4 regions of the Streptomyces citrinus genome follow, and region 4 is predicted to be linked to each of the others. Evidence: riboswitches for the same ligand, from Rfam matches in the RefSeq annotation. Region 4 holds a riboswitch; each other region holds the start of a gene.
What was found. Region 4 has a riboswitch for cobalamin ahead of V2W30_RS03520 (HoxN/HupN/NixA family nickel/cobalt transporter). Riboswitches for the same ligand answer to the same signal wherever they lie in the genome.

Region 1 (7,296 bases), 7.3 Mb from region 4:
ACCGGTTCATCGGGCCGCTCCAGGACCCGGGGATCACCGCGCAGTTGGACGACGGGGTGCGGGCCCTCCAGATCGACACGTACCGGTGGGAGCGGCCCGACGAGATCGCCGGGCGGCTCTCCGACTCGGATTTCACCCCCGCGCAGCAGGCCCTGGTCAGGTCGGCGGTCAACGCGATCAACCCGCCGCGCGACGGGCTGTGGCTGTGCCACGCGGTGTGCCGGGCCGGGGCGGTCGAGCTGGTGGCGGCGCTGCGCGGGATCGGTGACTGGATGCGGGCCCATCCCACCGATGTGGTCACGTTCATCGTGCAGGACGCGATCAGTGGTGAGGACACCGCGAAGGCGTTCGCCGAGGCCGGTCTCGACGATCTGGTCCACACGCCCGACCCGGATCCCGCACGGCCCTGGCCGACGCTCGGCGACATGATCGACAGCGGTCGCCGGCTCGTCGTCTTCGCCGAACAGGCCGACGGCCCCGCTCCCTGGTACCGGAACTTCTACCGGTACGGCATGGAGACCCCGTTCGCCTTCCGCTCCCCCGGCGACATGAACTGCGTGGCGCACCGCGGCGGCGACGACAAGCGGCTCTTCCTGCTGAACCACTTCATCACGATCGACGGCGGCAGCCGCCTGGACGCCGGTACGGTCAACACCCGCAGGTTCGTGCTCGACCGGGCCCGCCGCTGCGAGCGCGAACGCGGCCGACCGGTGACCTTCGTCGCCGTCGACTACGCGACGATCGGCGACGCGCGGGGTGCGGTGGCCGTGCTCAACGCGGAGCGCCGGACACCGGCCCCCTAGGGCCTGCCCGGCCGATCGTGTCGTGGACGCGGGGTCCGGCACGCCGGCGCAGCAGGGCACGGGCCACCCGAGCCGCGACCTGATCCGCCGGGCAGGCCCTGGGTCCGCTCGGCCCGAGACGTCCGGCCTGTGATAATTTCGCCGAGCCAGTCGTACCTTTGTGCGTTCAACGACGCACACGGGTCAGGGAATCCGGTGGGAACCCGGAACTGACGCGCAGCGGTGAGGGTGACGGGCGGAGCAACTGCCACTGGGCCACCGGCCCGGGAAGGCGCTTCGCGCGGACGACCCCGAGTCCGAAGACCTGCTGGCAGCCTCCGGCGGCGACCAGCGGGCGGGGGTGAACCGTAGGCCGGCTCCGCGTATGAGCCCTGGACGCTAAGGACTCCCCGTGCCCCTCGCACGTCAACTCCGCCTTGCCGCGCCCCTGTTGGCGGGAACCCTGCTGCTGCTCACCGGATGCGCGACAGCGGAACCGGCCGACGGCGCGCCGGACGGCGACGCACGCGCCGTGACGCTCGACAACTGCGGTACGAAGGTCCGCGTCGCCCACGCGCCGCGCCGGGCCGTCGCCCTCGATCAGGGGTCGGCCGAGATCATGCTGTCCCTCGGACTCGCGGACCGGATGGTGGGCACGGCCACCTGGACCGATCCGGTCCTCAAGGGCCTGGCGAAGGCGAACGCGAAGGTGCCGCGTCTGGCCGACCGCTACCCGTCCTTCGAGAAGGTCCTCGACACCGAACCGGACTTCGCCGCGGCCTCCTTCACGTACACCCTCGGCAAGGGCGGTGTGGCCCCGCGCGAGGAGTTCGAGAAGCTCGGCGTGCCCACCTACCTCTCCCCCACCGACTGCGCGGACAAGGACAACAGTGGCGACGGCGACGGGGTGCGCACCGAGGCCCTCACCCTGGACACCGTGTACGGGGAGATACGTGACCTCGCGCGCGTCTTCGGCGTCGAGGAACGCGGCGAGAAGTTGATCACCGGTCTGAAGTCCCGTGTCGGCGCGGCCACTTCGGGGCTCGACGCGAGCGGCGTGGACGTCCTGTACTGGTTCGCCAACTCCGACTCGCCCTATATGGCGGGGTGTTGCGGCGCGCCCGGCGTCATCACGAAGGAACTCGGCCTGCGCAACGTGTTCGACGACACGCGCGAGGAGTGGCCGCAGATCAACTGGGAGACGGTCGCCGACCGCGACCCCGACGTCCTCGTCATCGGCGATCTGACGCGCCGCTCGCAGTCCGCCGAGTCGGCCGCGCAGAAGATCCGGTTCCTGGAGTCCGACCCGGTCACCAAGAACATGACGGCCGTACGGAAGAAGCGGTACGTGCTGCTCAGCGGGCAGGACATGAATCCCACGATCCGGACCGTGGACGGCGTGGAGAAGGTGGCGGCGGCGCTGCGCACGTACGGCCTCACCAGGTGAGCGTCCTGCGGCCGGGACTCTACGGGGCCGCGGGCCTCGCCGCGCTGTGCGCCTCCGTCGCCGTGGCCATCACCATCGGGCCCGCGCACATCGAGGTCGCCGACGTGTGGGCCGCGGTCGGGGCACGGCTCGGCTGGGGCACCTCCGATCTCTCGCCGATCCGCGACGGCATCGTGTGGAACCTGCGGCTGCCGCGCACGCTGCTCGCGGCCGTGTGCGGCGCGGGCCTCGCGGTGTGCGGCACGGTGCTCCAGGCGCTGCTGCGCAATCCGCTCGCCGACCCGTTCGTGCTCGGGGTGTCGTCCGGAGCGTCGACCGGCGCCGTGCTCGTCGTGGTGCTCGGGGTGGGCGGGGGCGCCCTGTCCGTGTCGGGCGGCGCGTTCGCGGGCGCGGTCTGCTCGTTCGCGCTCGTCCTGCTGCTCAGCCACAGCCTCGGCGGCAGCACGGACCGGGTGGTGCTGTGCGGGGTGGCCGCGATGCAGCTCTTCTCCGCGCTGACGTCGTTCGTGGTGCTGACGGCGGCCGACGCGGAGACGACGCGCGGCGTCCTGTTCTGGCTGCTCGGCTCGCTCGGCGGCGTCGGCTGGACCGAGGTGTGGCTCTGCCTCGCGGTCCTCGTCGTCGCCCTCGCGGTCTGTCTCGGGTACGGGCGCACGCTCGACGCGTTCGCGTTCGGCCCGGAGGCGGCGGCGGCGCTCGGCGTCCATGTCGCCCGCACCCGCCTGGTCCTGCTGTGTGTGACGGCCCTGTTGACGGCGGCCCTGGTGAGCGCGGCGGGCGCCATCGGCTTCGTCGGTCTGGTGCTGCCGCACGCGGCCCGCGCCCTGGTGGGTCCCGGGCACACCCGGCTGCTGCCGGTGACGGCGCTGGCCGGGGCGGTGTTCCTGGTGTGGGTGGACACGGCGGCCCGCACGGTCCTCGAACCCCAGGAGGTTCCGGTGGGGGTGGTGACGTCCTTGATCGGCGTGCCCGCGTTCGTGCTCGTCCTCTACCGCGGCAGGGCCGTGCGGTGACTGTCTCCGGGAAGGGGCTGAGCGCGGAGCGCGTGTCCTGGTCGCCCGGCGGGGCGCTCGTCCTCGACGGGGTGAGCCTCGCCCCGCGCCCCGGCACCGTCACCGGACTCCTCGGTCCGAACGGCTCGGGCAAGTCGACCCTGCTGCGGCTGCTCGCCGGTGTGCTGGCCCCGAGCGGCGGTGTCGTCACCCTCGACGGCGACCCGCTCGCCTCGGTGCGCCGCAGGACGGCCGCCCGGCGCATCGCGATGGTGGAGCAACAGGCCGACACCCAGGTCGAATTGACGGTCGCCGATGTCGTACGTCTCGGCCGGGTGCCGCACCGCCGCGCCTGGTCGGCCGCGTCGGCGGGGACGAGGCGGCGGTCCGGGCCGCCCTGGAGCGCAGTGGGCTCGCCGACCGGGCCCACCGGCTGTGGCACACGCTGTCGGGCGGGGAGCGGCAGCGCGTGCAGATCGCCCGCGCCCTGGCGCAGGAGCCGCGCGAGCTGCTGCTCGACGAGCCGACGAACCACCTCGACATCCAGCACCAGTTGGACCTGCTGGACCTGATCGGCGGGCTCGACCTGACCAGCGTCGTCGCCCTGCACGATCTGAACCTGGCCGCCGCGTACTGCGACCAGGTCGTCGTCCTGTGCCGGGGCCGGGTGGTGGCCGCGGGCGCCCCGGGCGACATCCTGACCACGGAGCTCATCGCCGAGGTCTACGGCGTACGCGCCGAGGTCAGTCGGCCGGGCCCCGCGGACCGTCCGCACATCCGGTTCCTGGGCACGGTCGGCCGCTGAGACCGGACCCCGTGTCACTCGAAGCGGTCGACGTCCCCGGCTCCGCGCCGCACGATCTCGGCCTCTCCGCCGGAGAAGTCGATGACGGTGGTGGGTTCGGTGCCGCAGTCACCGGAGTCGAGCACGGCGTCCACCGCGTGGTCGAGCCGCTCCTTGATCTCCCAGCCCTGCGTCAGCGGCTCCTCCTCGCCGGGCAGCAGCAGGGTGCTCGACAGGAGCGGCTCGCCCAGCTCGGCGAGGAGCGCCTGGGTCACCACGTGGTCGGGGATGCGTACGCCGACGGTCCGCTTCTTCGGGTGCTGCAACTGGCGCGGCACCTCCCGGCTCGCGGGGAGGATGAACGTATAGCTGCCGGGGGTCGCCGCCTTGATCGCGCGGAACACGTCGTTGTCGATCTGCACGAACTTGCCGAGCTGCGCGAAGTCCTGGCAGACCAGGGTGAAGTGGTGCTTGTCGTCGAGGTGCCGGATCGAGCGGATCCGCTCGACGCCGTCACGGTTGCCGAGTCGGCACCCCAGGGCGTAGCAGGAGTCCGTCGGGTAGGCGACGAGGGCGCTGTCGCGGATGCTGTCGGCGACCGCGGAGATGATGCGCGTCTGCGGATTCTCGGGGTGCACGTCGAAATACCTGGCCATCCGCCGAGCGTACGGGATCACCCGCGGTCCGGCCCGGTGCATGCGGAGTGAACCGGGCCGGGGCGCGACGCCTCACTCCCCGGCCGGTTCGGCGACCGCGCGGGCCGGGCCCGACGAGGCGAGGAGCCGGGTGGCGGTCCGCACGGCGGCGCCGACGTGACGGGTTCCGGTGACCACGCACAGCGTGTAGCCGAGGTCCTCCACGCGCTGCCGCGTGACGGCGTCCACCGGCGCGGCGCCCGGCGCCGCGCTCTCGCTCAACTCCTGGTACTCGGCGAGGAGTCTGCGCAGCACCGTGGGGTGCGGGACCAGCATCAGGCCGCCTCTCCCGTGGCACTGCGGCGCACGCGGTCGCAGCTGCGGTTGATCAGCCGCGAGACGTGCATCTGGGAGATGCCGAGCTGCTCGGCGATCCGGCTCTGCGTCATGTCCTCGAAGAACCGCATGTAGAGGATGGCGCGTTCGCGCTCCGGCAGCTCGCGCAGGCCCTGCCGAGCGGCCTCCCGGTCGGTGACGAGGTCGAAGCCGGGGTCGGCGGTGCCCAGGACGTCGGCCAGGCTGTACCCGTCGTCCGAGGTGGCGAGTTCGGCGTCGAGGGAGAGCGCGGTGTAGCTCTCCAGGGCCTCCAGACCGTCACGGACCTCCTGCTCGGTCAGCCCGGTGTGCTCGGCTATCTCGGCGATGCCGGGCTCGCCGGCGCCGGGGGCGTCGGCGATGTCACGGCGCGCGGCGCGCACCTTGTTCCGCAGATCCTGGACACGACGGGGTACCCGCAGGTCCCAGGTGCGGTCCCGGAAGTGGCGGCGCAGCTCGCCGGTGATGGTGGGCACGGCGTAACTCTCGAAAGCCCCGCGCTCGGGGTCGAAGCGCTTGATCGCCTTGAGCAGGCCCACGGCGGCGACCTGCTTGAGGTCGTCCAGGCTCTCGCCGCGGTCACGGTAACGGCCGGCGATGCGGTGGGCCATCGGCAGCCAGGCCGAGGCGAGTTGCTCGCAGACGAGGTCGTACTCGGGCCCCGCGTCGAGGCTGTTCAGCCGGGCGAAGAGCACGGCGGTGTCGGGCGCGTCGTCATGCGGGTGTCGCCCCGGGGCGGTCGTGCGCGGGGCGGGGTGTGCGGCGGTCTGGGTCATCATGAAGATTCGCTCCTCCACGGATAACTGCTGGCAGGTCACCGCGGGAGCCGGGAACGACCGACGAAGCGGCCGTCCACCGGGAAAGGACACACCTCTCCCGCGAACGCGCCTCCTGTCCGAAGCACGACTCCCGTTTGCCCCGGCCCCCGCACCGCAAACAAGTCGTTCTCGCAACGACTTCGCGGGCCTTTTCGGCAGGTGTCCGCGTCACCAGGGGAGGAACACGTGGATCTCCTTGCCGCCGGCGCCCGCCACGACATGCACCTGACGGGCGAGCGCGCGCACCAGATGCCAGCCGATGTGTCCCGGCCCGCGACGCGGATCGGCGGGGCGCGGCGTGGGCGGCACCGGATTGCTGTCGCCGACGGTCAGGTGCAGGCCGTCGAAGGTACGGCGCAGGGTGACGGTGACCGGCCCCGGTGCGTACTGCACCGCGTTGGCGACGAGCTCGTCCACGATGAGCAGCGCGTCGTCACGACTGTCGGGCTCGTCGGGTGGGACCCGGCGGGCGAGCGTGTCCAGAAAGTCCGCCGCGAACAACCGGGCGTCGGTCACTCCCCGTGGGTCGTACCCGTTCACCACGGTCGCCGCCAGGTCGTCGGCGCTCGTCCGCCCCTCACCGTCAGCCATCATCCATCACCGCTGTCCTTCCTTACCGACCTGTCGCACTCCCGAGGACGCCTTGCCCGGAGCGGCCACATCATGTGCATCACTTCTGAGACCTCTGTGCACACGGGTTCCACGAAGATTCCTCTCACACCTGGCGAACCGTGACAGGAAGCACCGGACATGGCGCGCCGGGCACCCCCTGCCTGCACCGTCCGGGGCGAAGGCGGCCCATACTGGGTCCCACCCCGTCCGCTCACAGAACGACTCCATGTCTAAGACCAGCACCCCCTCGCCCCTCGTCCCCGACACCGCGTGGCTGGGACGCGGGCGCCATCTCGGGCCCGAACCCGAGCAGGACGTCCGGCGCAACCTGATCGCCCTCGAGGCGGCCGGTGTGCTCGACGGCTTCCTCGATCTCGATCCCGTGGAGGCGGCCCGCTCCACCGCCCTGCACCCGCGGGACGAGGACTCCGTGCCCGGACCCGCGACCCGCCGCCTGTTCGAGGCGCGCTGGCGCCCGGTCGACGGCGTCACGGTCCGCGCACAGCTGACCACGTACGACGTCGAGGCGCGCCGCAAGGACGGTGCGCCCGGTGTCGGCTGGGTGCTGGCCGCCGAGGCGGAGCAGGCCTGGGACCCGCGGTGGCCGTCGCCGCTGACCATGTTCTGGCCGGACAGCGACAGCATCCCGTGGGACCACGACACGGTGGCGGGGCTGCGCCTGCGGGCACCGAACCCGCTGCCCAAGGACGACGACGAACTGCGTCACCTGCTGCGGGACTGCGCGAAGCAGAGCTGGTACGTGCACGTGGTGGTGCACGAGGCGATGACGCCGGACGCGCGCGGTCAGCGGCCGGTCACCGCGTATCTGCCGCCGAGCCTGCGACACCGGG
Region 2 (7,296 bases), 4.9 Mb from region 4:
AGACGCTGACATGGGCCTTCCAGCTTCTCGCCGAACACCCGGAGCACGAAATTCGGTTGAGCGCTGAACTGGAATCCGTCACGGGTGGCCGGCCGGTCGCTTTCGGTGACCTCAAAGAACTCGCATATATGCGCAATCTCATCACCGAGTCCATGCGGATACGGCCCGCCGTTTGGATATTGACGCGGCTCGCCGCCGTCGATACGACGCTCGGTGGGTATCGCATTCCGGCCGGGGCCGACATCCTCTACAGCCCGCTGGCCATGCAGCGCGACCCGCGCGTGTTCCGCGACCCGCTGGTGTTCGACCCCGACCGCTGGCTGCCCGAGCGCGCCGCGGACGTCACGCGGACGGCGCACGCGCCGTTCAGTGTCGGCAACCGCAAGTGCCCGGGCGACCACTTCAGCATGGCCGAACTGGCGCTGATCCTGGGCACGGTGGTGGCCAAGTGGCGCCTGGTGCCGACGGCGGAGACCGACGGCACGGCCAGGATCGGCATCACCTTGCAGCCGCGGCGGGCGCTGCTCAAGGTCGAGGCCAAGCAGGCCGTCTGACGCCGGGTCAGGCGACGGACCGGACCCGGAAAGTCCTCCTGAAGGCGTTGGGGGTCGTCCCCAGCGCCTTCATGAACTGATGGCGCATCGCCGCCGCGTTCCCGAACCCGGCGCGGTAGGCGATCGCGTCCACCGTCTCGTCGGTGCCCTCCAGCAACTCCTGCGCGAACAGCACCCGTTGGCGCAGCAGCCAGCGGTACGGGGTCGTGCCCGTCTCCTGCTGGAAGCGGCGGGCGAAGGTGCGCGGCGACATGTGCGCCCGCGCCGCCAGCTCCTCCACCGTCACCGCCTCGTCCAGGTGCCGCTCCATCCAGGCGAGCACCCCGCCCACGGTGTCGCAGCGCGTCGCGGGCAACGGCCGCTCCACGTACTGGGCCTGGCCGCCGTCGCGGTGCGGCGGCACCACCATGCGCCGCGCGATCGCGTTGGCCACCTCGGCGCCGTGCTCCGTGCGCACGATGTGCAGGCAGGCGTCGATGCCGGCGGCCGTGCCCGCGGAGGTGATCACCGGGCCCTCGTCCACGTACAGCACGTCGGGGTCGACCCGGGTGCGCGGGAAGCGGACGGCGAGTTCGCGCGCGTACCGCCAGTGCACCGCGCACCGGCGCCCGTCGAGCAGCCCGGCCTCGCCGAGGACGAACACGCCCGAGCAGACGCTGAGGACGCGCGCGCCCCGGTCGACCGCGCGGTGCAGCGCGGCGAGCAGCTCCGGCGGGTAGGCGTGCGTGGGCCCGCCGGCCGCCGGTATCGCGATGAGGTCGGCCTCCTCCAGGCGCTCGATGCCGTACGGGGTGGAGATCGTCATGCCGGGGACGTGCGTCGACAGGTTCGGCCCTTCGACGGAGACCGCCGCGAAGTCGTACACGGGCAGCCCCGCGTCGCTCCGGTCGAGGCCGAACACCTCGCAGACCACGCCGAGTTCGAAGGGGTGCACACCGTCGAGCAGCACTGCGGCCACGTTTTTCAGCATGTCTGCCAGTGTGCCGCAGAGTTGGCAGCAATTCGAGGGTCACTGACAGTCCTGCCACTGCCGCGCGGTGCCGTCCGGCGCGACAGTAGAGGCATGAACACAGCGATGAACTACCTCACCGTCCTCGTCGTCTTCCTCCTCCTCGCCGCCCCGTCCCTGTACGGAATGGCCCACGACCGTCGCGTCGACCGCCGGCTCAGGTCCGCCCGCGCCGCGGAGGAACTCCGCGCCCGCTACGACCGAGTCGCCTGACCCGGCCGCCGGGCCACGGCCGGCAGATGCGCGCGCCGAACCGAACAGCACGGAGAACACGGGGAGTTACCGCCCGCGCGCGGTCGACGACGAAGGGGCGGCACCCGGCGCACGCACGGATGCGCCCGGTACCGCCCCCTCAGGAACGTGTAGCTCAGAAGTCCTCGTCGAAGTCGACCGAGCCCTCCACCGCCACCTGGTACGCCGACGGGCGGCGTTCGAAGAAGTTGGTCAGTTCCTGGACCCCCTGGAGCTCCATGAAGGAGAAGGGGTTCTCCGAGCCGTAGAGCGGGGCGAAGCCGAGGCGCTGGAGGCGCTGGTCGGCGACGCACTCCAGGTACTGGCGCATCGAGTCGGTGTTCATGCCCGGCAGACCCTCGCCGCACAGGTCCCGCGCGAACTGAAGCTCCGCCTCGACCGCTTCCCGGAGCATGTCCGTGACCTGCGTGCGCAGCGCGTCGTCGAAGAGGTCCGGCTCCTCCTTGCGGACCGTGTCGACGACGTCGAAGGCGAACGACATGTGCATGGTCTCGTCACGGAAGACCCAGTTCGTGCCCGTGGCCAGCCCGTGCAGCAGACCCCGCGAGCGGAACCAGTACACGTAGGCGAACGCGCCGTAGAAGAACAGGCCCTCGATGCACGCCGCGAAGCAGATCAGGTTGAGCAGGAAGCGGCGGCGGTCCGCCTTGGTCTCCAGGCGGTCGAGCTTCTCGACGGAGTCCATCCACCGGAAGCAGAACTCGGCCTTCTCGCGGATGGAGGGGATCTCCTCGACCGCGTCGAACGCCGCCGCCCGGTCCTTCGGGTCGGGCAGATAGGTGTCGAGCAGCGTCAGATAGAACTGGACGTGCACGGCCTCCTCGAACAGCTGGCGCGAGAGGTACAGGCGCGCCTCGGGGGAGTTGATGTGCTTGTACAGCGTGAGCACGAGGTTGTTCGACACGATCGAGTCGCCCGTCGCGAAGAACGCGACCAGACGGCCGATCATGTGCTGCTCGCCGGGCGTGAGCTTGGCGAGGTCCGCCACGTCGGAGTGGAGGTCGACCTCCTCCACCGTCCACGTGTTCTTGATGGCGTCGCGGTAGCGCTCGTAGAAGTCCGGGTAGCGCATGGGGCGCAGGGTCAGTTCGAAGCCCGGGTCGAGCAGGTTCTTCTCGGGAGTGGTGTCCGTCATTACTGGCAGGCCTCGCAGGACTCGGGGTTTTCCAGGGAGCAGGCGACCGCGTCGGGCTCGGCCATCTGGACCGGCACCCGGGCCGCGGCCCGCGCGATGCGCGTCGCGGGACGCGAGCGCAGGTAGTACGTCGTCTTCAGGCCCGACTTCCAGGCGTACGCGTACATCGAGGAGAGCTTGCCGATGGTCGGCGTCTCCAGGAACAGGTTCAGGGACTGGGCCTGGTCGAGGTACGGGGTACGGGCCGCAGCCATGTCGATCAGGCCGCGCTGCGGGATCTCCCACGCCGTGCGGTACAGGGCGCGGACCTCGTCCGGGACCCAGGTGAAGCCCTGCACCGAGCCGTTGGACTCGCGCAGCGCCTCGCGGGTCTGGGCGTCCCAGACGCCGAGCGCCTTCAGCTCCTCGACGAGGTACGAGTTGACCTGGAGGAACTCGCCGGACAGCGTCTCGCGCTTGAAGAGGTTGGAGACCTGCGGCTCGATGCACTCGTAGACGCCCGCGATGGAGGCGATGGTGGCCGTCGGCGCGATCGCCAGGAGCAGCGAGTTGCGCAGGCCGACCTCGGCGATACGTTCCCGCAGCGCGGCCCAGCGCTCCGGCCAGGTGAACTCGACGCCGTAGTGGTCGGGGTGCAGCACACCGTGTGCCGTGCGGGTCTTCTCCCAGGCGGGCAGCGGCCCGTTGCGCTCGGCGAGGTCCGCCGACGCCTCGTACGCGGCGAGCATGACGCGCTCCGCGATCCGCGTCGACAGCGCCTTGGCCTCGGGGGAGTCGAAGGGCACGCGCAGCTTGAAGAAGACGTCCTGGAGGCCCATCGCCCCGAGGCCGACCGGGCGCCACTTCCCGTTGGAGCGGCCCGCCTGCTCGGTCGGGTAGAAGTTGATGTCGACGACCCGGTCGAGGAACGTGACGGCCGTGCGGACGGTCTCGTCGAGGCGCTCCCAGTCGATGTCGTGGCGCTCCACGTCGACGAAGGCGCCGAGGTTCACCGAGCCCAGGTTGCAGACCGCGGTCTCCCCGTCGTCCGTGACCTCCAGGATCTCGGTGCACAGGTTCGAGGAGTGGACCGTGTGGCCCGGCTCCGCGGTCTGGTTCGCCGTGCGGTTCGCCGCGTCCTTGAAGGTCATCCAGCCGTTGCCGGTCTGGGCGAGGGTGCGCATCATGCGGCCGTACAGGTCCCGGGCAGGGATGGTCTTCCGGGCCTTGCCCTCGGCCTCGGCCCGCCGGTACGCGGCGTCGAAGTCGGCGCCCCACAGGTCGACGAGGTTCGGCACGTCGGCGGGGGAGAACAGGGACCAGTCGCCGCCCTCGGCGACCCGGCGCATGAACTCGTCCGGGATCCAGTGGGCCAGGTTGAGGTTGTGGGTGCGGCGCGCGTCCTCACCGGTGTTGTCGCGCAGCTCGAGGAACTCCTCGATGTCCGCGTGCCACGTCTCCAGGTAGACGGCGGCGGCGCCCTTGCGGCGGCCGCCCTGGTTCACGGCGGCGACCGACGCGTCGAGGGTCTTGAGGAACGGGACGATCCCGTTGGAGTGCCCGTTCGTGCCGCGGATCAGCGAACCGCGGCTGCGGATGCGGGAGTACGCGAGACCGATGCCGCCGGCGTGCTTCGAGAGGCGGGCCACCTGGTGGTACCGGTCGTAGATCGAGTCCAGCTCGTCCAGCGGCGAGTCGAGCAGGTAGCAGCTCGACATCTGCGGGTGGCGGGTCCCGGAGTTGAACAGCGTGGGGGAGGAGGGCAGGTAGTCGAGGCGGCTCATCAGGCCGTACAGGGCCGCCACTTCGTCCCGCGCCCGCGCGCTGTCGTCCTCGGCGAGGCCCGCGGCGACCCGGAGCATGAAGTGCTGCGGCGTCTCGATCACGGAGCGCGTGATCGGGTGGCGCAGCAGGTAGCGGCTGTGCAGGGTGCGCAGCCCGAAGTAGCCGAAGCGGTCGTCGCCCGCGGTGTCGATCAGCGCGTCGAGCCGGGCGGCGTGGACGCGGACGAACTCGGCGGTGCGGTCCGCGATCAGGCCCTCGCGGTGGCCGACCGCGACCGACTCGGTGAACGAGGTGACGCCCTGCGAGGCGGCCTCGGCGGCGATGGAGAGCGTGAGCAGGCGCGCGGCGAGCCGGGAGTAGGCCGGGTCCTCGGAGATGAGCCCGGCGGCCGCCTCGGTGGCGAGTTCCCGCAGCTCGGTCTCGTCGGCCCCGGCGGAGCGGCCGCGCAGCGCGGCGGCGGCGACCCGGCCGGGGTCGGTGTCGGGGAGGTCGGCGGTCAGCTCGGTCAGCGTGCGCAGCAGCGCGGTGCCGGGGGCATCCGCCTCGGCCACGACTGAGGCAGGATCAGCGGGCGCGATGGTCACGTGGGGGCTCTCCCTCGCTCGGCTCGGGGCCTTACGGGGGAGGAGTGGCTCGGGCGCGCACGCACGGCGGCACCGTCGTCACCGGCCCGATCCGCGAGGCCCGACGTCGTCGACGCCCCAGCCGGACGGCTCGGGCGTACCGTCGACAGGTCCTCGGACTCACGCAGGCGCTTTGTGCGCCTCCGTTCACCGTTGCGGGACAGTTCCGGAATTGCACCGGATTCCCCTGTGGCGACAGCGAGAGCGAGCATACATGTTGTGCCGGGTCGCTGCGGCAGGCCCACATCTTGTGTCGGCCCGCCGCATGCGGCGGTGCTTACACGGTGCCCGGCCGCTTCAGGAGCGCGTCCACGAAGTCCTCCGTGAAGTTGCGCGGTCCGGTGCCGAGGGCGATCCGGCCGCGGTGCCGCGTGCGCGCGTTCACCAGCGGCGACTCGACGTAGTACTCGCGGGGGTAGTCGGCGTCGTAGGGGATGAACACGGTCTTGCCGCGGGTGAGTTCGGAGGCGCACTCGACGACGACCGTGCCCTCGGCGGCGGTGACGAACGACTCGTCCGCGCAGACGCCGACGGCCAGCGGGTCGTGCAGCGGGCAGCCCTCGTCGGCGCGGTAGGCGTTCAGGTAGAAGCTCATCAGGCGGGCGGTGAGCGCCATGTCCTGGCCCGCCTCCTCCAGGATCTCCAGCTCCTTGGCGCCGAACCGCCAGCCGTGCGTCGCGTCGAGCCCGACCATCGTGTAGCGGATGCCCGAGGACACGACGAGGTCGACGGCGTCCGGGTCGGCCCACGCGTTGAACTCGGCGACCGGCGTGATGTTGCCGGGCACCTCGGCGGCGCCGCCCATGAAGACGAGGTGCTTCACGCGCCGGGCGAAGCCGGGGTCCTCGCTGAGCGCGAGCGCCACATTGGTGAGCGGCCCCGTGGCGCACACGGTGAGCTCACCCTCGTACGCGCGCGAGAGGCGCAGCAGCGCCTGCGTGGAGGATTCGGTCTGCTCGGGCGCGGTCGAGTCGGGAAGGACCTCGGTGCCCAGCCCGGCGGCGCCGTGGAACTCGCCGGCCGCCGAGTACGGCAGCCGGGTGAGCGGGCGTCCGGCGCCGCGGTGCACCGGCACGCCGCCGTCGATGCCGAAGGCGCGGGCGAGGGCGCGGCCGTTGCGGAACGTCTGCTCGGAGGGGACGTTGCCGCCGACGGTCGTGTACGCCTTGAGGTCCCACAGGCCCGTGCCGAGGAGGTACTGGAGCGCGACGGCGTCGTCGATGCCGGGGTCGCTGTCGAGGACGATGGGGGCGGGCATGGGGGGCTCCTTCAGTGATCGCGGTCAGGGGACACCGTAACGGGACAAGCCCCTCCGGACCGGAGGGGCTTGTCCCGTTACGGTGCTGCGGTTCAGTGGCCGGCGTCGACTCCCACGGCGGGCAGCTCCACCTTGACGCCCTTGTCACCGGCGTCGGCCGTGTAGTCCGCGGGCGACGTCTCGTCGATGCCCTCGGGGGCCTTGGCGGCCTTCAGTACGAAGGTCAGCACGACGGTCACGATCACGTTCAGGACGAACGCGGTCAGGCCGATGTAGCCGATCTCGCCGATGCCCGGGATCTCCTTGGCGGAGCCGCCGAAGTGGTTCTGCGTCGGCGAGGCGACCCCGTACGCGGCGAGCGTGCCGTACACCATGCCGACCGCCCAGCCGGCGAGCAGCGCCCACCGGTGGAACCAGCGGGTGAACAGACCGCCGACCAGCGCCGGCATGGTCTGGAGGATCCAGATGCCGCCGAGCAGCTGGAAGTTGATGGCGACGGTCTTGTCCATGGTCAGGACGAAGGCGAGCGCGCCCACCTTCACCAGGAGCGAGACCAGCTTGGAGACCTTGGTCTCCTGCTCGGGCGTCGCGTCCGGCTTGAGGAAGTCCTTGTAGATGTTGCGGGTGAAGAGGTTCGCGGCCGCGATGGACATGATGGCCGCAGGTACGAGCGCGCCGATGCCGATCGCCGCGAACGCGAC
Region 3 (7,296 bases), 1.9 Mb from region 4:
CCCGTCGAATGTGACCTGGGCCTCGAAGGCGGCCCGCCGCGTGGCCCGGCGCAGCGCCTTCAGGACGGCGCCGCCGACGGTCAGGGTCAGCACCACGGTGAGCGCCGCCCGCCCCAGATCCCAGCCGAGCGAGGTGGCCAGGCAGTACGCGAGGAAGCGGGCCAGGTTCTCGTGCAGGGCGGCGTCCGGCTGGTACGCCACGGACGAGGCGAGGGCGTTCATGAACGGCCAGCCCGCCAGGTTCATGATCGTGCCGTACGCGAAGGCGGCGACGAACCCGTAGGCGGCGAGCATGACGCGCTCGGGCAGGCCGCGCAGGGAGTGCGGGCCGGGCAGCAGGCCCGCGCCCATCGTGAACCAGCCCATGGACAGCATCTGGAACGGCATCCACGGGCCGACGCCTCCGGTGAGCAGCGCGGACGCGAACATGCTCAGGGAGCCGAGGACGAAGCCGAAGCCGGGGCCGAGGACCCGGCCGCTCAGCACCATCAGGAAGAACATCGGCTCGATACCGGCCGTGCCCGCGCCGATCGGGCGCAGCGCCGCGCCCGCCGCCGCGAGGACCCCGAGCATGGCGACCGCCTTGGGCCCGAGCCCCGACTCGGAGATCGTCGCGGCGACGACGGCCACGAGCAGGACGAGGAGCGCGGCGAACAGCCAGGGCGCGTCCTGGGCGTGCGCGTTGACCTGGGAGCCGGGGCCGGTGATCAGCGGCCAGCCGATGGCGACGACACCGACGGCGCTGACCAGGAGGAGGGCCGCGATCGAGCGTGGGCCCAGACGGACGGGGGCGGCCTGGCGGTCGCGCCGGAGCGGGACCTCGCCGGGGACCCCGGCGGCCGGGCGCCGGAAGGGCTTGTCCGGGCGTCGGAAGGGCTTGAGGGTCACGCCAGGGCCTCTTCCACCTGGGCGACGGTGAGCCACCGCCGCGGGGCCAGGATCTTCGCCACCTGCGGGGCGAAGGACGGCGACGACGTGACGATGTCCGGGGTCGGGCCGTCCGCCACGATCTCGCCGTCCGCCAGGATCGCGACCCGGTGGGTCAGCTCGGCGGCGAGTTCGACGTCGTGGGTGGCCATCACGATCGCGTGGCCCCGGGCGGACAGGTCCCGCAGGATCTCGACGAGGCGCCCCTTGGCCGCGTAGTCGAGGCCGCGCGTCGGCTCGTCCAGGAGCAGCAGCGGCGGCGCCGCCGTGAGGACGATCGCGAGGGCCAGAGTGAGGCGCTGGCCCTCGGAGAGGTCGCGGGGGTGGGTGGTGTCGGGGATGCCCGGGATCAGGCCGTCGAGCAGGGTGCGGCAGGTGCCGGGGGCCGCGTCCGCGTCCTTGTCGGCCGCCGCGCACTCGGCCGCCACGGTGTCCGCGCAGAGCAGGTCCCGGGGTTCCTGGGGGACCAGGCCCACCTTGCGGATCAGGTCGCGGGGCGCTGTGCGGTGGGGGGCGGCGCCGCCGACCTCGGCGGAGCCCGTGGTGGGTTTGACCAGGCCCACCAGGGTGGAGAGCAGGGTGGACTTGCCGGCGCCGTTGCGGCCCATCAGGGCGATGATCTCGCCGGGGGCGACGGCCAGGTCGACATGGCGCAGGGCCTCGACACGGCCCCGGCGGACGCCGAGCCGGGAGGTCACCGCCACGGGGCTCCCATCCGGGGCCCGCTCCTCGACCGCCGGCGGGCCTTGATCGTCACCGGCCGGTACGTGGCTCGCGTCCAGGCGCTCCTTCAGCGGGCCCGCCGCGCGGCGCGCGTTGCGGACCGTCAGGGAGAGGGTGCCAGCCCGCCAGGCGGCCGAGCCCCACGACCGGCGGGTAGACCGGGGACACGGCCATCACCTCCGCCGGGGCGCCGACCAGCAGCGGCTCGCCCGGCCCCGGCAGCAGCGCGACCTGGTCCGCGTACTGGACGACCCGCTCCAGGCGGTGCTCGGCCATGAGGACGGTCGTGCCGAGGTCGTGGACGAGGCGCTGGAGCACGGCGAGGACCTCCTCCGCCGCGGCCGGGTCGAGCGCGGACGTCGGCTCGTCCAGGATCAGGACCCGGGGGTGCGGGGTGAGGACCGAACCGATCGCCACCCGCTGCTGCTGGCCGCCGGAGAGCGTGGCGATGGGGCGGTCGCGCAGGTCCGCGAGGCCGAGCAGGTCGAGGGTCTCCTCCACGCGCCGGCGCATCACCGGCGCCGGGATGCCCAGCGACTCCATCCCGTACGCGAGCTCGTCCTCGACGGTGTCCGTCACGAAGTGCGAGAGCGGGTCCTGGCCGACCGTGCCGACGACGTCGGCGAGTTCGCGCGGCTTGTGCGTACGGGTGTCGCGGCCCGCCACGGTGACCCGTCCGGCCAGGGTGCCGCCGGTGAAGTGCGGCACGAGCCCGCTGACCGCTCCGAGCAGCGTCGACTTGCCGACCCCGGAAGGACCGGCGAGCAGCATCAACTCGCCCTCGGGGACGTGGAGTTCGATCGAGCGGACGGTGGGCGCGGGCGCCTCGTCGTACGTGACGGAGACATCCTCGAAGCGGATCACGGGTGGGCCTCCGTCGGCTCGGTGGTCGGGGGGTTCGGCGGCGCCGGGGCCACGAAGGCCGGGAGGAGGCCGAGGAGGACGGCGGCCGCAGGCCACAGCGGCAGCGTCGGCACGGTGAGCGGGACGACCGGCGGTTGCAGCGCCGCCGGGTCCCGGGTGCCGCTCCAGATCATCACGGCCGCGGCCGCCACCCCGGACAGGGCGACCAGCCAGGCCCGTACGCCCCACACGTCGGGCCGGTAGCGGGTGCGGACCGAGCGCCGCCCGCCGAGCCACAGCCCGGCGAGCGCGGCGGCGACCCCGGCGAGCAGCACCGGAAGGCCGTAGCCCGCGCCGGACGCGGCGAGCAGCCCGTACGTTCCCGCGCACACCCCGATGAGACCGCCGAGCGTGCAGACGGCCGTCGCCCGGCGGACGAGCGGCGGGACCTCGGCGGTGCGGCCGTAGCCGCGCGCGTCCATCGCCGCCGCCAGCGCCACCGAACGCTCCAGCGCGCCCTCCAGGACCGGCAGCCCGACCTGGAGCAGCCCGCGCAGCCCGCTGTCCGGGCGGCCGCGCAGCCGGCGGGCCGCCCGCAGCCTGCGCACGTCGGCGATCAGGTTCGGGGCGAACGTCATCGCCACGACGACCGCGACCCCCGCCTCGTACAGCGCGCCCGGCAGTGACTTGAGGAGCCGGGACGGGGAGGCGAGCGCGTTCGCCGCGCCGACGCAGATGAGGAGGGTCGCCAGCTTCAGGCCGTCGTAGAGCGCGAAGACCAGCCCTTCGAGCGTGACCCGGCCGCCGATCCTGACGCCCTGCGCCCAGTCCGGCAGCGGCACCTCGGGCAGCGTCACGAGCAGATGGCTGCCGGGGATCGGCGACCCCAGGACGACGGCGAAGACGAGACGGATGCCGATCACCGCGAGCCCCAGCTTCACGAACGCCCCGTACGACCGCGCCCACGGCGCCTCGGTGCGCCGGGCCGCCACCACGTATCCGGCGACACCGATGAGCAGCGCGAGCAGCAGCGGGTTCGTGGTGCGGGACGCGGCGGTGCCCAGGCCGAGGGCCCAGACCCACCAGGCGCCCGGGTGCAGGGCGTTGGAACGGTGGGCCCGGGGGGCGCGCAACGTACGACGGGTCATGGCGTCAGTGGCGACGGCGCTTGGCCTGCCAGATCGCGCCGACGCCGAGCGCGGCGACGATCGCGACACCGGCGATGACGCCGACGGACGGCCCGCCGGAGCCGCTCGAACCGCCCGAACCGCTCGCGTCGGAGGGCTCCGTCGCGGCGGGCGACGCCGTGTCGGTGCCGCCGCCCGCGACCTGCTCGCCGCACCCCGTCCTCGGGTAGCCGGAGATGGCGCACAGCAGCGCGTTGCTGTCGTAGCGCAGCGGCTTCGCGACCAAGGCGAGCGCGTCGGCCGTCGTCGCGTCCTCGTCGACCCGCGCGCACGCGGTGCGCGGCTTCGGCGGCGTCTCGCCGCCCGGCGCGTCCGCGACCGTGCCGAAGTCGATGACGAGCGCGACCCGCTTGGCGCCGTCCTTCGCCGGGGTGCCGGCGCAGATGGTGTCGAAGCCGGTGGCGCCGCGCGGCTGCGTGGCGTCCTTCGAGTCCGCGCTCACCGCGAACCGGAACCCCTGCACGGCGCCGTCCGACGGCGTCGTCTGCGAGGGGCCCATGGTCGCGTACGTCCACGCACCGCCGTCCCGCTCCCAGAACGACCAGTACCGGTACCCGGCGGCCTGCGCCGGGGCGACGGCGGCGCCGAGCAGGACCGCGAGCGCGCCGAGGACGGCGAGCACGGGGCCGAGAGCGCGGACGCGGGTCACGGCTGCTGCTTCTTGCGGCCGCTCAGCATGAAGCCGACGCCGACGGCGGCGACGAACATGACGCCGACGATCCACCAGGTGCCGAGCCCGCCGCCGTCGTTGCTGTCGTCGTCCTTCTTCTTGTCGCTGTCGGACGAGGAGGACGCGGCGGAGGCCGGCTCCGGGCCGGTCTTGTTCAGGGCGCTCACCAGGTCGCTGCCGCCGAAGTCGCGCGGGTCGTTGCCGGTCGCGTGCGCCGCGAAGATCAGCTGGGCGTAGGCGGCCGGGCCCGACTGCTTCGCCCAGGCCCCGGCGTTCTTCTCCAGCCAGGCGTACGGGTCCTTCGTGTACTTGATGCCCTCGGCCGCGGCGACCGAGGTGATCGCGTCGGCGGTGTTCCCGTAGTCGGGCTGGTCCTCGGCGCCGGCCAGCTGCGACGTCAGGTACAGGTGGGTGGAGAGCTGGTTCTGGAGGTAGACGGCGCCGTTGTGGGCGAGGCCGTCCGCGTCCGTGCCCTTGGTGCTCGCGCAGGTGTACGCGTCCGGGGCGTCGCCCTTGTTGGGCGCGAAGCCGGTGCCGAGCGCGCCGAGGACACCGGCGGCGGTGGCGTCCGCGTTCGCCGCGAGCTTGCCCTTCTTGTCGGGCTGGTAGGCGAGGGCGCCGCCGTTCTTGCCGTCGGAGCAGGGCAGGGCGAGCGCGGCGAGGGCGTCGAGCGGGGTCTTGCCGGAAGCGGCCTTCACGTCCGCGGGCTTCTCCCCGGCGGCGGCCAGCGCGCCGATGGCGACCGAGGTGGAGTTCCCGTCGCTGGCGCCGCCCGGGTTGTAGCCCCAGCCGCCGTCCTTGTTCTGGTTCTTCTTCAGCCACGCGACGCCCTTGTCGACCTGGGCGTCGTGGCCGCCGACCGCGGCGAGGGCCTGCACGGCGGCGGCGGTGCTGTTGCTGTCGACCGGCGTCTTCGCGTCGCACGCCGCGGACGGGTCGGCGCGGAACGCGGCGAAACCGCCGTCCGCGCACTGCTGCCCGGTCAGCCAGTCCACGGCCTTCTTCGCCGGGTGCACGCCCACGGTGTCCTGCGCCACGAACGCCAGGGACTGGCGCCAGACACCGTCGTACGTGGGGTCGGTGCTGCCGTACAGGCCGCTCGGCACGACGACCTTCGGGGAGGGGGAGGCGCTGTCCGCGGCGGCGGCCGGGGCCACGGCGGCGCCGATCACGACGGTCGCGGCGACGAGCGCGGCGCTACGGCGAATGTTCATGGTGGGGCGGGTGCCTCTCCCTGCGGGGAGCCGGGCGGCACGGCACGCGGGGGCACCGGGCGGCTCCGGCTCCGTATGCCTCGACGGTCCTGAGCCGATCATGGGCGCGGGTGAGGCAGTCCGACTGTGACGGTTGCGGGTCAGCGCCGGACTTCCACCGGCTTCCCCTCATGCGCGCTTGATGACGACCCGGCCCACTGTACCGGCCGGGCCGCTCCGGGGTGCTGGGGGACCGCCCCGGCACCCCGGGGCCCGGGGCGCCGCCGCGGACCCCGCCGCCCGGTCGCCGCAGGGGCCCGCTCCGCGCCGCGCGGGATTCAGCGGACGTCGACCGGGCCGTCGTCACCCCCGGTGCGCGGCCGGCCGAGGTACTGCTCGATCGCGGCGCCGGGCACGGGTGCCGCGTCGCTCGGTCCGCCCAGGTTCTTGCGGACCGAGTCGAGGATCGTCAGGCCCTGGCCGACCAGACCGGCCGCGATCTCGCCGAGCCCGTCCGCCCCGTTCAGCACGTTCACGTTCGCCCCGGCGAGCCCCGCCGACGCCTCCTTCACGATCTGCGGGAGCTGATCGATGAGCATCCGGTCGAGCGCGACCCGGTCGTACGACGCGGCCGCCTCCGCCTGGATCTTCATCCGCTCGGCCTCGGCCAGGGCGAGGACCCGGATCCGCTCGGCGTCGGCCTGCGCCGGCTTCACGATCTCGGCGATGAGCTGCTTCTCGCGCAACTCGGCCTGCCGCAGCGCCAGTTCGGTCTGGGCGGCGAGCACCTCCTGCTGCGCGTTGGCGAGCGCCAGCGGTCCCGCCTGCTCGGCCTGCGCCTTGGCCCGGTCGACCTCGGCGCTGTACTCGGCCTGCACGATCGCCGTCTGCCGCGCGTACTCGGCCTGCTTGCGGGCCGCCGCCTGCTCCGCCTCCGCGGAGGCCTGCGTGGCCTGCGCCTGGGCGATCTGCGCCTGCCGCTGGATGGCGGCCTTGTGCGGCCGCGACATGGCCTCGATGTACCCGGTGTTGCCGTCGTCGATGGACTGGATCTGCAACGAGTCGACGTGCAGCCCGATCTTCGCCATCTCGGCCTTCGACGTGTCGAGGACCTCCGTCGCGAGCTTCTGCCGCTCGGTGACGATCTCCTCGACGGTCATCGAGCCGATGATGGACCGCAGATGACCGGCGAAGATCCGCCCGGTCAGAACCGACATCTGGTCCTGGTCGGAGAGGAACCGCTGGCCGGCGTTGATGATGGACTCCGGGTCGTTGCCCACCTTGAAGGCGATGACCGCCCGCACGGTGAGGGCGATGCCCTGCCGGGTCACGCACTTCTCGACGACCTCCGCCTCGCTCATCGCGAGCGACAGGAAGCGGGTCTTGCGGAACACGGGCAGCACGAACTTCCCGTGCCCGGTGACGACGCGGAAGGGCGCTCCCCCAAGTCCCCGCCTGCCGCCCGAGATCAGCATCGCCTCGTCGGGTGCGGGAACGCGATATCCGAACATCCTTGACGTCTCCTTAGCGGGCGCCGTCGTCGTCACCGGCGAGCAGGGGATCGGTCCAGGGCATCACGACGACCTGCCGGGTCCCGCGGGACTCGATCACGAGCACGGTCGTGCCGCGCGCCAGGGGTTCGTCGGAGTACGCGAGAAACGTCTCGGTACCGCCTCTGACCTGGACCAGAACCTCACCCGGACCCCCGGCCCCGCGGGTGCCGAGGATCAGCTTCCCCGTGCAGCCGACCACA
Region 4 (7,296 bases):
CCACGGGCAGCTCCCGCATCATGCGGAACGCCTCGGCGGAGTCGTGCGCCACGTTGCCGCCGTAGAGGTCGGGCGCGAGCGCCACGAAGCCCTCGGCCGCGAGGCGGTCGGCCACGTCGGCGATGTGGTCGGTCAGACCCCACCACTCCTGGATGACGATGACGCCGGGCCCGCTGCCCGCGGGCGGCAGCGCCAGATAGCCGTGCGCGGGCGTGCCGTCGCTGTCGAACGTCACGTTCTGGTGGGCCGGACGGCCGGTGGCCTTGGGGGTGTCCGCCACGAGGTGCCTCCTGTGCTGGTCGATCACGTACGTCTGGTGATCGCGTACGCCGATGATCACGCCCCACCATGCCACTGCCCCGCGGACGGCAACGACCGGGGGCCGCCGTCTCCCTGAAGACGGCGGCCCCCGGCCCGGAACGCGGCGGGTGTCACATGTGGACGACCGGTGCCGCGTCGGCGGCCGGCTCGGGCCGGTCGGCCGCGCGCCGGTACAGCAGGAAGGTGAGGACGGCGCCCGCCGCGAAGAAGGCGGCCGACCACCAGAACGCGGTGGTGTAGCTCTCGATCGTGGCCTGCGCCTGCGTCAGCTTGTCCGCCGGGTTGCGACCCGCCATGAAGCTGGTGGCGGCGCTCGCCGCGAGCGTGCTCAGGAGCGCGGTGCCGATCGAACCGCCCACCTGCTGCATGGTGTTGACCGTGGCGGAGGCGACGCCCGCGTCCTCGGCGGCGATCCCGCTGGTGGCGAGGGACATGGCCGGAGGCATCACGGCGCCGAGACCCGCGCCGATCACGAGCAGCGGAGGCAGCACGTCCGTGGCGAAGCTGGAGTCGAGGCCGATCCCGGTCAGCCACACCATGCCGACCGCGGCGAGCGCGAACCCGGCCGGGATGATCACCTTCGGGCCGATCCGGGGCACCAGGACGGTCGTCGAGAGCTGCGCGAGGACCATCAGGGCGGCCATCATCGGCAGGAACGCCACACCGGTCTTCGTCGGGCTGAAGCCGAGGTTCAGCTGGAGGTAGTAGGTGAGGAACAGGAAGACGCCGAACATGCCCGCACCGGTGATCAGCACGGTGATGAACGAGGCGGCGCGGTCCCGGTCGAGCAGGACGCGCATCGGCAGCAGCGGGTGCGCGGCCCGGGTCTGCCACCAGGTGAACGCGGTCAGGAGCAGGGCGCCCGCCACCAGGAAGCCCCAGGTCTGCGGGGAGCTCCAGTCGTGGGTCTCGGCGTTGGAGAAGCCGTAGACGAGGGCGAACAGACCGGACGAGACGAGCAGCGTGCCCGGCAGGTCCAGCTTGGAACCGGCCGCGTCGCGGTGGTTGCTCAGGAGCATCCAGCCGCCCGCGAAGGCCACGACGGCGAAGACGACGTTCACGTACAGCGTCCAGCGCCAGTCGAGGGTGTCGGTCAGGACGCCGCCGAGCAGCAGCCCGACCGCACCGCCCGCGCCGGCGATGGCGCCGTAGACGCTGAACGCCTTGGCGCGTTCCTTGGCCTCGGTGAACGTGGTGTTGAGCAGGGACAGCGCGGCCGGTGCGAGCAGCGCGCCGAAGACGCCCTGGAGCGCGCGGGCCGTCACCAGCATGCCGAAGCTGGTCGACGCGCCGCCGAGCACGGAGGCGCCGGCGAAGCCCGCGACACCGATGAGGAAGGCGGGCTTGCGGCCGAAGAGGTCGGCGATCCGGCCGCCGAGCAGCAGCAGGGAGGCGAAGGCCAGCGCGTACGCGGTGACGATCCACTGCCGGTTGGCGTCCGTGAAGCCCAGGTCCTGCTGAGCGGAGGGCAGGGCGATGTTCACGATGGTCGCGTCGAGCACGACCATGAGCTGGGCGATGCCGACGATGCCGAGAATCCACCAGCGACGGCGGGACTCCCGTGCGTCGGGCGGGGCCGAGGTGCCGGTGGCATCGGCCAGGGTCGTCTGGGACATGGGGCCACTCCAGGGAAGTCGCGGGGAGGAATCTCGTAAGAGAACGAAACGGTTTCGTTCTCGACTCGACGAGCGTACGGCCTGCTAAGCGAAACGGCAACGTTTCGCTGGGGGAGTGACGCAGACAACAGCCCTGGAAAACACGGGTGCCCGGCCTCCCCGAGGGGAGGCCGGGCACCGACGTGCGGCTTCGCGTGGACGTCAGTCCTTCTTCTGGGCCGTCTGGATCGCCGAGATACAGACCGAGATCGCCTGCTGGAGCTCCTCAAGACGCTGCAGCATGTCGTCCTCGATGATCTCGTCGATCTCCTCGACGTCGTCGAAGGTCAGCTCCTCGAAGGCCTTCGTCGCCTTCTGGAGGCTGCTGTAGAACTTCGCGCGCCGCTCCTGCACCCGCAGCTCGGGGTCCTTCTCGACCGTCTCGGCGACGAGGGTGCGCACGGTGTCGTACGCCTCGCGGGCCCACTCGCCCGACTCCTCGTCCTCGTCCAGCTCGTCGATCAGCGACAGGTGGCGCTCGGCCTCCTCGCGCAGCTGCTGCGGGGCCTCGATCGTCTGACCCGCGGGGGTCTTGACCTGGCCCTCCTCCGCGATCTTCCGTACGTACTCCAGCTGGCCGCCGGTCTTGGTCTCCTCGGCGACGGCCTTCTTCAGGTCGTCGGTGCGCACGATGTCGCGGGCCAGGCCCGAGCGCAGCACCGGGTCCTCGCCGAGCCGGTCCATCAGCGCCTTGCGGGCGGCCTCGGCGGTGCCCGGGTCGGCCAGGATCGCGGCCCGCAGCGCCGTCGGGTTCTCCGCGACCTCCAGGGCCTTGGTCGGCCGGATGCCCTCGGCCTCGGCGGCCTCGGTGATCGCCTGGCCGCGCACCGACGTGGCGCTGGAACGGGAGACGTAGTACGACAGCCAGACGTCGGCGTCCGGGAGCTCGATGTCGTCGCCCGGGGCCAGCGCCTCGAACTGCGGGACCAGGCCGTCGTCGGCCGCCCTGTCCCACGCCTTGTAGAAGCGCATGACGCGGTCGGCCGAGCAGCCGGCCAGCGCGGCGAACCGGCGCGCCGAGACCTTGGTCGTCTCGTCGGCGCCCTGCCCGCCGGGGCGCACGCTGCGGGCCACCTTCAGGGCGAAGGTCCAGCCGCCGGTGCGGGCGTAGACGCCGAACTCGCGGGCGTCCCGGGCGACGGCCTCCGGCACTTCGGCGGAGGCGTCGTCCGGCTCGCCGTCGGCCTCGGCTTCGTCCTCGTCGTCCAGGGAAGTCTCGGGGGCCTCGGGGGCCTCGGGGGAGACCTCGGGCGCGGCTTCCGTGGGGGGCTGCCAGAAGTTCTCGTCCGTCTCGGACTGACGCGCCTCCGGAACGTCGGCCGCGGGCGTGGGCTCCGCGACGGGCGTGTCCCCGGCGTTCTCGTCGGACGGGACGGCTGCCTCGGACGAGTCGATGGCTACGGTCACGTAGGTACTCCTGGGTGATCGGGCGCGTGAGGGTTGACGCGATACTTTATCGCTCCGATTGAGGTGTTTTGCGCGCGAGTTGTCGCGGCGCGGCCCGATCCCCGTCCCGACCCCGTGGCCGGGCCCGTCGTTCGAGGCTCCCCCTCCCACGACCGACGGGCCCGACTGCCTCGACCATGCGCCGCGGCGGGAGAGCGTGGGCACGGGAGGCTCTGTTCAGCAGGATCGCAGTGGGCGAGCCGTGTGCGGGTGGGGCCGAGGGGCCCTAGTGGGGGGCCGAACGTCCCTCGTCGGCCACGGGCGGCCCGGAGCGCGCCGCCGACGGTCCCGAGCCGGCCGGAGCCCACGCCCTATACGGCGCCCGCGTCCCGCAGCTCAGCGATCGTGGCCGCCTCGTAGCCCAGGTCCTTCAGGACGGCCTCGGTGTGCTCGCCCACCGACGGGACCGCCTCCATCCGGGGCTCCACGCCCGCGAGGGTCGCCGGCGGCAGCAGCGCGCGGACCGGGCCGCCCGGCGTCGCCACCTCGCGCCAGCGGTCGCGGCCGGACAGGACCGGATGCGCGACGAAGTCGGCCACCGTGTTGAGGCGGGCGTTCGCGACCTTCGCGCGCTCGAGGAGGGCGACGGCCGCGGCCGCGTCGAGTTCCGCGAAACGGGCGGCGACGATCGCGTCGAGCTCGGCGCGCCGGGCGACGCGGGCCGAGTTGCGGTGGAAGCGCGGGTCCGCGGCGAGCGACGCGTCCCCCAGGAACTCCGCGCAGAACGCAGCCCATTCGCGCTCGTTCTGGATCGCGAGGAGGACGGTCTTCCCGTCCGCCGCGTCATAGGGCCCGTACGGCGCGATGGTCGCGTGCGCGGCGCCGACCCGCTGCGGCTGGCCGCCCGAGTACGCGGTGTAGTACGCGGGATAGCCCATCCACTCCGCGAGCGCCTCGAAGAGGGAGACCTCCACCGCGCGTGCCGTGCCCGTCGCCCGCCGCTCGTAGAGCGCGGTGAGGATGCCCGTGAACGCGTACATGCCGGCCGCGATGTCGGCGATCGCGATGCCCACCTTGGCCGGGGCCTCGGGCGTGCCCGTCACCGACACGACGCCCGTCTCGCACTGCACCAGCAGGTCGTACGCCTTGCGGTCCGCCCACGGCCCGTCGGCGCCGTAGCCCGAGATGTCGCAGACCACGAGCGAGGGGTGCAGGCTCGCCAACTCCGTTGCGGACAGGCCGAGTCGGGCCGCCGCACCCGGCGCGAGGTTCTGCACGAAGACGTCGGCCCCGGCGAGCAGGCGGGCCAGTACCTCGCGGCCGCCCGGTGTCTTGACGTCGAGCGTCACCGATTCCTTGGAGCGGTTCAGCCACACGAAGTGGCTGGACTGCCCGTGCACCGTCTCGTCGTAGCCACGCGCGAAGTCGCCCACGCCCGGCCGTTCCACCTTGATGACCCGCGCTCCGAGGTCGGCGAGCTGGCGGGTCGCGAACGGCGCCGCCACCGCCTGCTCCAGGCTGACGACGGTGATGCCCTCGAGGGGCAGGCGGGCGGCGCTCATCGACGGTCCTCCGTGCGGGAAAGGCGTGGTGACGTGCACGCTATGCGACGCGTCCACGTCACCGCACGGCGGCCGGTCTACGCGCTGTCGGCCAGGCGCGCCGACCAGCGCTGCTCGACCTTCGCCAGCCGCCAGTAGACGATCGCCACCGCCCACACCACGACGAACAGGCCGACGATGACGTACCCGACGTTGTCGAGATCGAGCCCGGCGATCCAGCCGGTCACCGCGTCCGACAGATCGAGCTTGTCGTGCAGCACGCCGACGAGTTCGATCGTGCCGATGAAGAACGCGACCGCGATGGACAGACCGGTGATGGTGAGGTTGTAGAACACCTTGCGCACCGGGTTGGAGAACGCCCACTGGTACGCGAAGTTCATGAACGTGCCGTCGAGCGTGTCGAACAGGCTCATTCCCGCGGCGAAGAGCAGCGGCAGGCACAGGATCGCGTACCAGGGCAGCCCGGCCGCCGCGCCGCTGCCCGCCATCACCATCAGCGTCACCTCGGTCGCCGTGTCGAAGCCGAGGCCGAACAGGAAGCCGAGCGGGTACATCTGCCCGGGGCGGGTGATGGACTTGGTGAAGCGGCCGAGGACGCGGTTCATGAACCCCCGGGAATCCAGGTGCTGTTCGAGCTCCTTCTCGTCGTACGAGCCCGCGCGCATCGACCGGAACACCTTGAGGATGCCCAGCAGGGCGACGAGGTTCAGCGCGGCGATGAGGTACAGGAACGAGCCGGAGAAGGTCGTGCCGAGGACCCCGAGCACCTGGTGGGTGCGGGAGTCGTCACTGGTCAGCGTGCCGGCGAGCGCGGTGCCGCCGGCGATCAGCGCGGCCAGCAGGACGACCACGCTGGAGTGGCCGAGCGCGAACCAGAAGCCGACCGAGACCGGGCGCTTGCCGTCGGCCATCAGCTTGCGGGTGGTGTTGTCGATCGCGGCGATGTGGTCGGCGTCGAAGGCGTGCCGCATGCCGAGGGTGTACGCGGTGATGCCCAGGCCGATGCCGAAGGCCTTGTTGTCGACTTCGTAGTGGTTGGGGACGACCAGCAGGAACAGCACGCCGAACGCGACGACGTGCAGGGCCAGGATCACCGCCATCAGACCGGCGGTGCGCAGGGTGTCCTCGCGCCGCCACCGGAAGGCGGAGTCCGGTTCGGCGGGCCGCACAGGAGAGTTTGCGGGCAGGGTCATACGTCGATCACGCTCCAGCACCTCGTGGATCACTTCGTGAGATGCCGTGGCCGGTCTCCTGGCTTACGGGCGTGCGCCGTCGCTCCTGCCTTCCCAGCGGCCTCGCGGCCACCAGTGGCGTGCTGGTGCGGGGCGCTCCGGACCTGCGGTCCGGAACCCGATCACAGTGGCGAGGGCCGCTCCGGACTTGGCCCCTGAGGGGTTGTCACCGGTCTTCCCGAGCACCACGGCCCGTTCACCTTAGGGGCGTTGGTGCGTGACTGCATAGCTGCACACCTGTGCAGGTATGAAAGATCACATCGCGTACCGGGTGGTGGCGGGTGACGCGGCTGTTGAGAGAATCCGGCCATGCATCTCGTTCCGGCCGAGCGGGCCGATCACCGCACCATCGACGGCCACCGGGTCTGCGACGCCGTCGAGGCCATCGGGGACGTCGAGCGGGTGCGGGAGTGGGCCGAGCGGTTCTCGCTCCTCGCCGACCCGCACCGGCTCGCCCTGCTGCTCGCGCTGCGCCGGGTCGGCCCGCTGGCCGTGTCCGATCTGGCGGTGGCCTCCGGGATGAACGGCGCGGCCGTCTCCCAGGCGCTGCGGCTGCTGCGGGCGGCCGGGGTCGTGGCGGGGGAGAAGGCCGGGCGCGTGGTGCGCTACCGGCTGGTGGACGCGGCGGTGGGAGAGCTGGTCGACCGCGCCGCCCCGTGAGGCCAGCCGTTGCGTGGCGGGATCAGGTCCGGCGCTCGCGCGCCCGCCTGATCTCCTCGTACGCCTTCTCGCGGCCCTCCCAGTGCGAGCCCTCCACCGACTTGCCGGGTTCCAGGTCCTTGTACACCTCGAAGAAGTGCGTGATCTCCAGACGGTCGAACTCGGGGATGTCCTCGATGTCCTGGACCGTGGCGTGCCGCGGGTCGTGCGCGGGCACGCACAGGATCTTCTCGTCCGGGCCCTTCTCGTCGCTCATCACGAACATGCCGATGGCCCGGCACTCGATGGTGCAGCCGGGGAACGTCGCGTCGCCGGTCAGCACGAGCGCGTCCAGGGGGTCGCCGTCACCGCCGAGGGTGCCGTCGACGTAGCCGTAGTCCGCGGGGTACTGGGTCGAGGTGAAGAGCATCCGGTCGAGCCGGATCCGGCCGAGCTCGTGGTCCATCTCGTACTTGTTCCTGGACCCCTGCGGGATCTCCA

Region 1: another riboswitch for cobalamin. It lies ahead of V2W30_RS36955 (ABC transporter substrate-binding protein); the one in region 4 lies ahead of V2W30_RS03520 (HoxN/HupN/NixA family nickel/cobalt transporter).
Region 2: another riboswitch for cobalamin. It lies ahead of V2W30_RS26345 (ribonucleoside-diphosphate reductase subunit alpha); the one in region 4 lies ahead of V2W30_RS03520 (HoxN/HupN/NixA family nickel/cobalt transporter).
Region 3: another riboswitch for cobalamin. It lies ahead of V2W30_RS12165 (prenyltransferase/squalene oxidase repeat-containing protein); the one in region 4 lies ahead of V2W30_RS03520 (HoxN/HupN/NixA family nickel/cobalt transporter).

What each region holds. Positions count from the first base shown of each region.
Region 1 is NZ_CP146022.1:8,039,060-8,046,355, reverse strand. Features, by position in the region: gene V2W30_RS36960 (hypothetical protein) at 1-803, shown strand, start outside; cobalamin riboswitch at 934-1,129, shown strand; gene V2W30_RS36955 (ABC transporter substrate-binding protein) at 1,195-2,229, shown strand; gene V2W30_RS36950 (FecCD family ABC transporter permease) at 2,226-3,242, shown strand; partial or broken gene V2W30_RS36945 (ABC transporter ATP-binding protein) at 3,239-4,026, shown strand; gene V2W30_RS36940 (L-threonylcarbamoyladenylate synthase) at 4,041-4,661, opposite strand; gene V2W30_RS36935 (DUF5133 domain-containing protein) at 4,734-4,976, opposite strand; gene V2W30_RS36930 (SigB/SigF/SigG family RNA polymerase sigma factor) at 4,976-5,794, opposite strand; gene V2W30_RS36925 (ATP-binding protein) at 6,002-6,427, opposite strand; gene V2W30_RS36920 (hypothetical protein) at 6,672-7,296, shown strand, end outside.
Region 2 is NZ_CP146022.1:5,637,146-5,644,441, forward strand. Features, by position in the region: partial or broken gene V2W30_RS26325 (cytochrome P450) at 1-554, shown strand, start outside; gene V2W30_RS26330 (GlxA family transcriptional regulator) at 562-1,524, opposite strand; gene V2W30_RS26335 (hypothetical protein) at 1,618-1,776, shown strand; gene V2W30_RS26340 (ribonucleotide-diphosphate reductase subunit beta) at 1,931-2,950, opposite strand; gene V2W30_RS26345 (ribonucleoside-diphosphate reductase subunit alpha) at 2,950-5,298, opposite strand; cobalamin riboswitch at 5,426-5,555, opposite strand; gene V2W30_RS26350 (nucleoside hydrolase) at 5,615-6,595, opposite strand; gene mctP (monocarboxylate uptake permease MctP) at 6,688-7,296, opposite strand, start outside.
Region 3 is NZ_CP146022.1:2,602,290-2,609,585, reverse strand. Features, by position in the region: gene V2W30_RS12185 (ECF transporter S component) at 1-780, opposite strand, end outside; partial or broken gene V2W30_RS12180 (ABC transporter ATP-binding protein) at 885-2,514, opposite strand; gene V2W30_RS12175 (energy-coupling factor transporter transmembrane component T) at 2,511-3,641, opposite strand; gene V2W30_RS12170 (SCO2322 family protein) at 3,646-4,329, opposite strand; gene V2W30_RS12165 (prenyltransferase/squalene oxidase repeat-containing protein) at 4,326-5,564, opposite strand; adenosylcobalamin-variant (AdoCbl-variant) riboswitch at 5,670-5,743, opposite strand; gene V2W30_RS12160 (flotillin family protein) at 5,882-7,054, opposite strand; gene V2W30_RS12155 (hypothetical protein) at 7,068-7,296, opposite strand, start outside.
Region 4 is NZ_CP146022.1:717,053-724,348, reverse strand. Features, by position in the region: gene V2W30_RS03540 (dienelactone hydrolase family protein) at 1-280, opposite strand, end outside; gene V2W30_RS03535 (MFS transporter) at 432-1,937, opposite strand; gene V2W30_RS03530 (hypothetical protein) at 2,139-3,383, opposite strand; gene V2W30_RS03525 (CaiB/BaiF CoA-transferase family protein) at 3,734-4,924, opposite strand; gene V2W30_RS03520 (HoxN/HupN/NixA family nickel/cobalt transporter) at 5,002-6,117, opposite strand; cobalamin riboswitch at 6,149-6,361, opposite strand; gene V2W30_RS03515 (metalloregulator ArsR/SmtB family transcription factor) at 6,466-6,816, shown strand; gene V2W30_RS03510 (inorganic diphosphatase) at 6,839-7,261, opposite strand.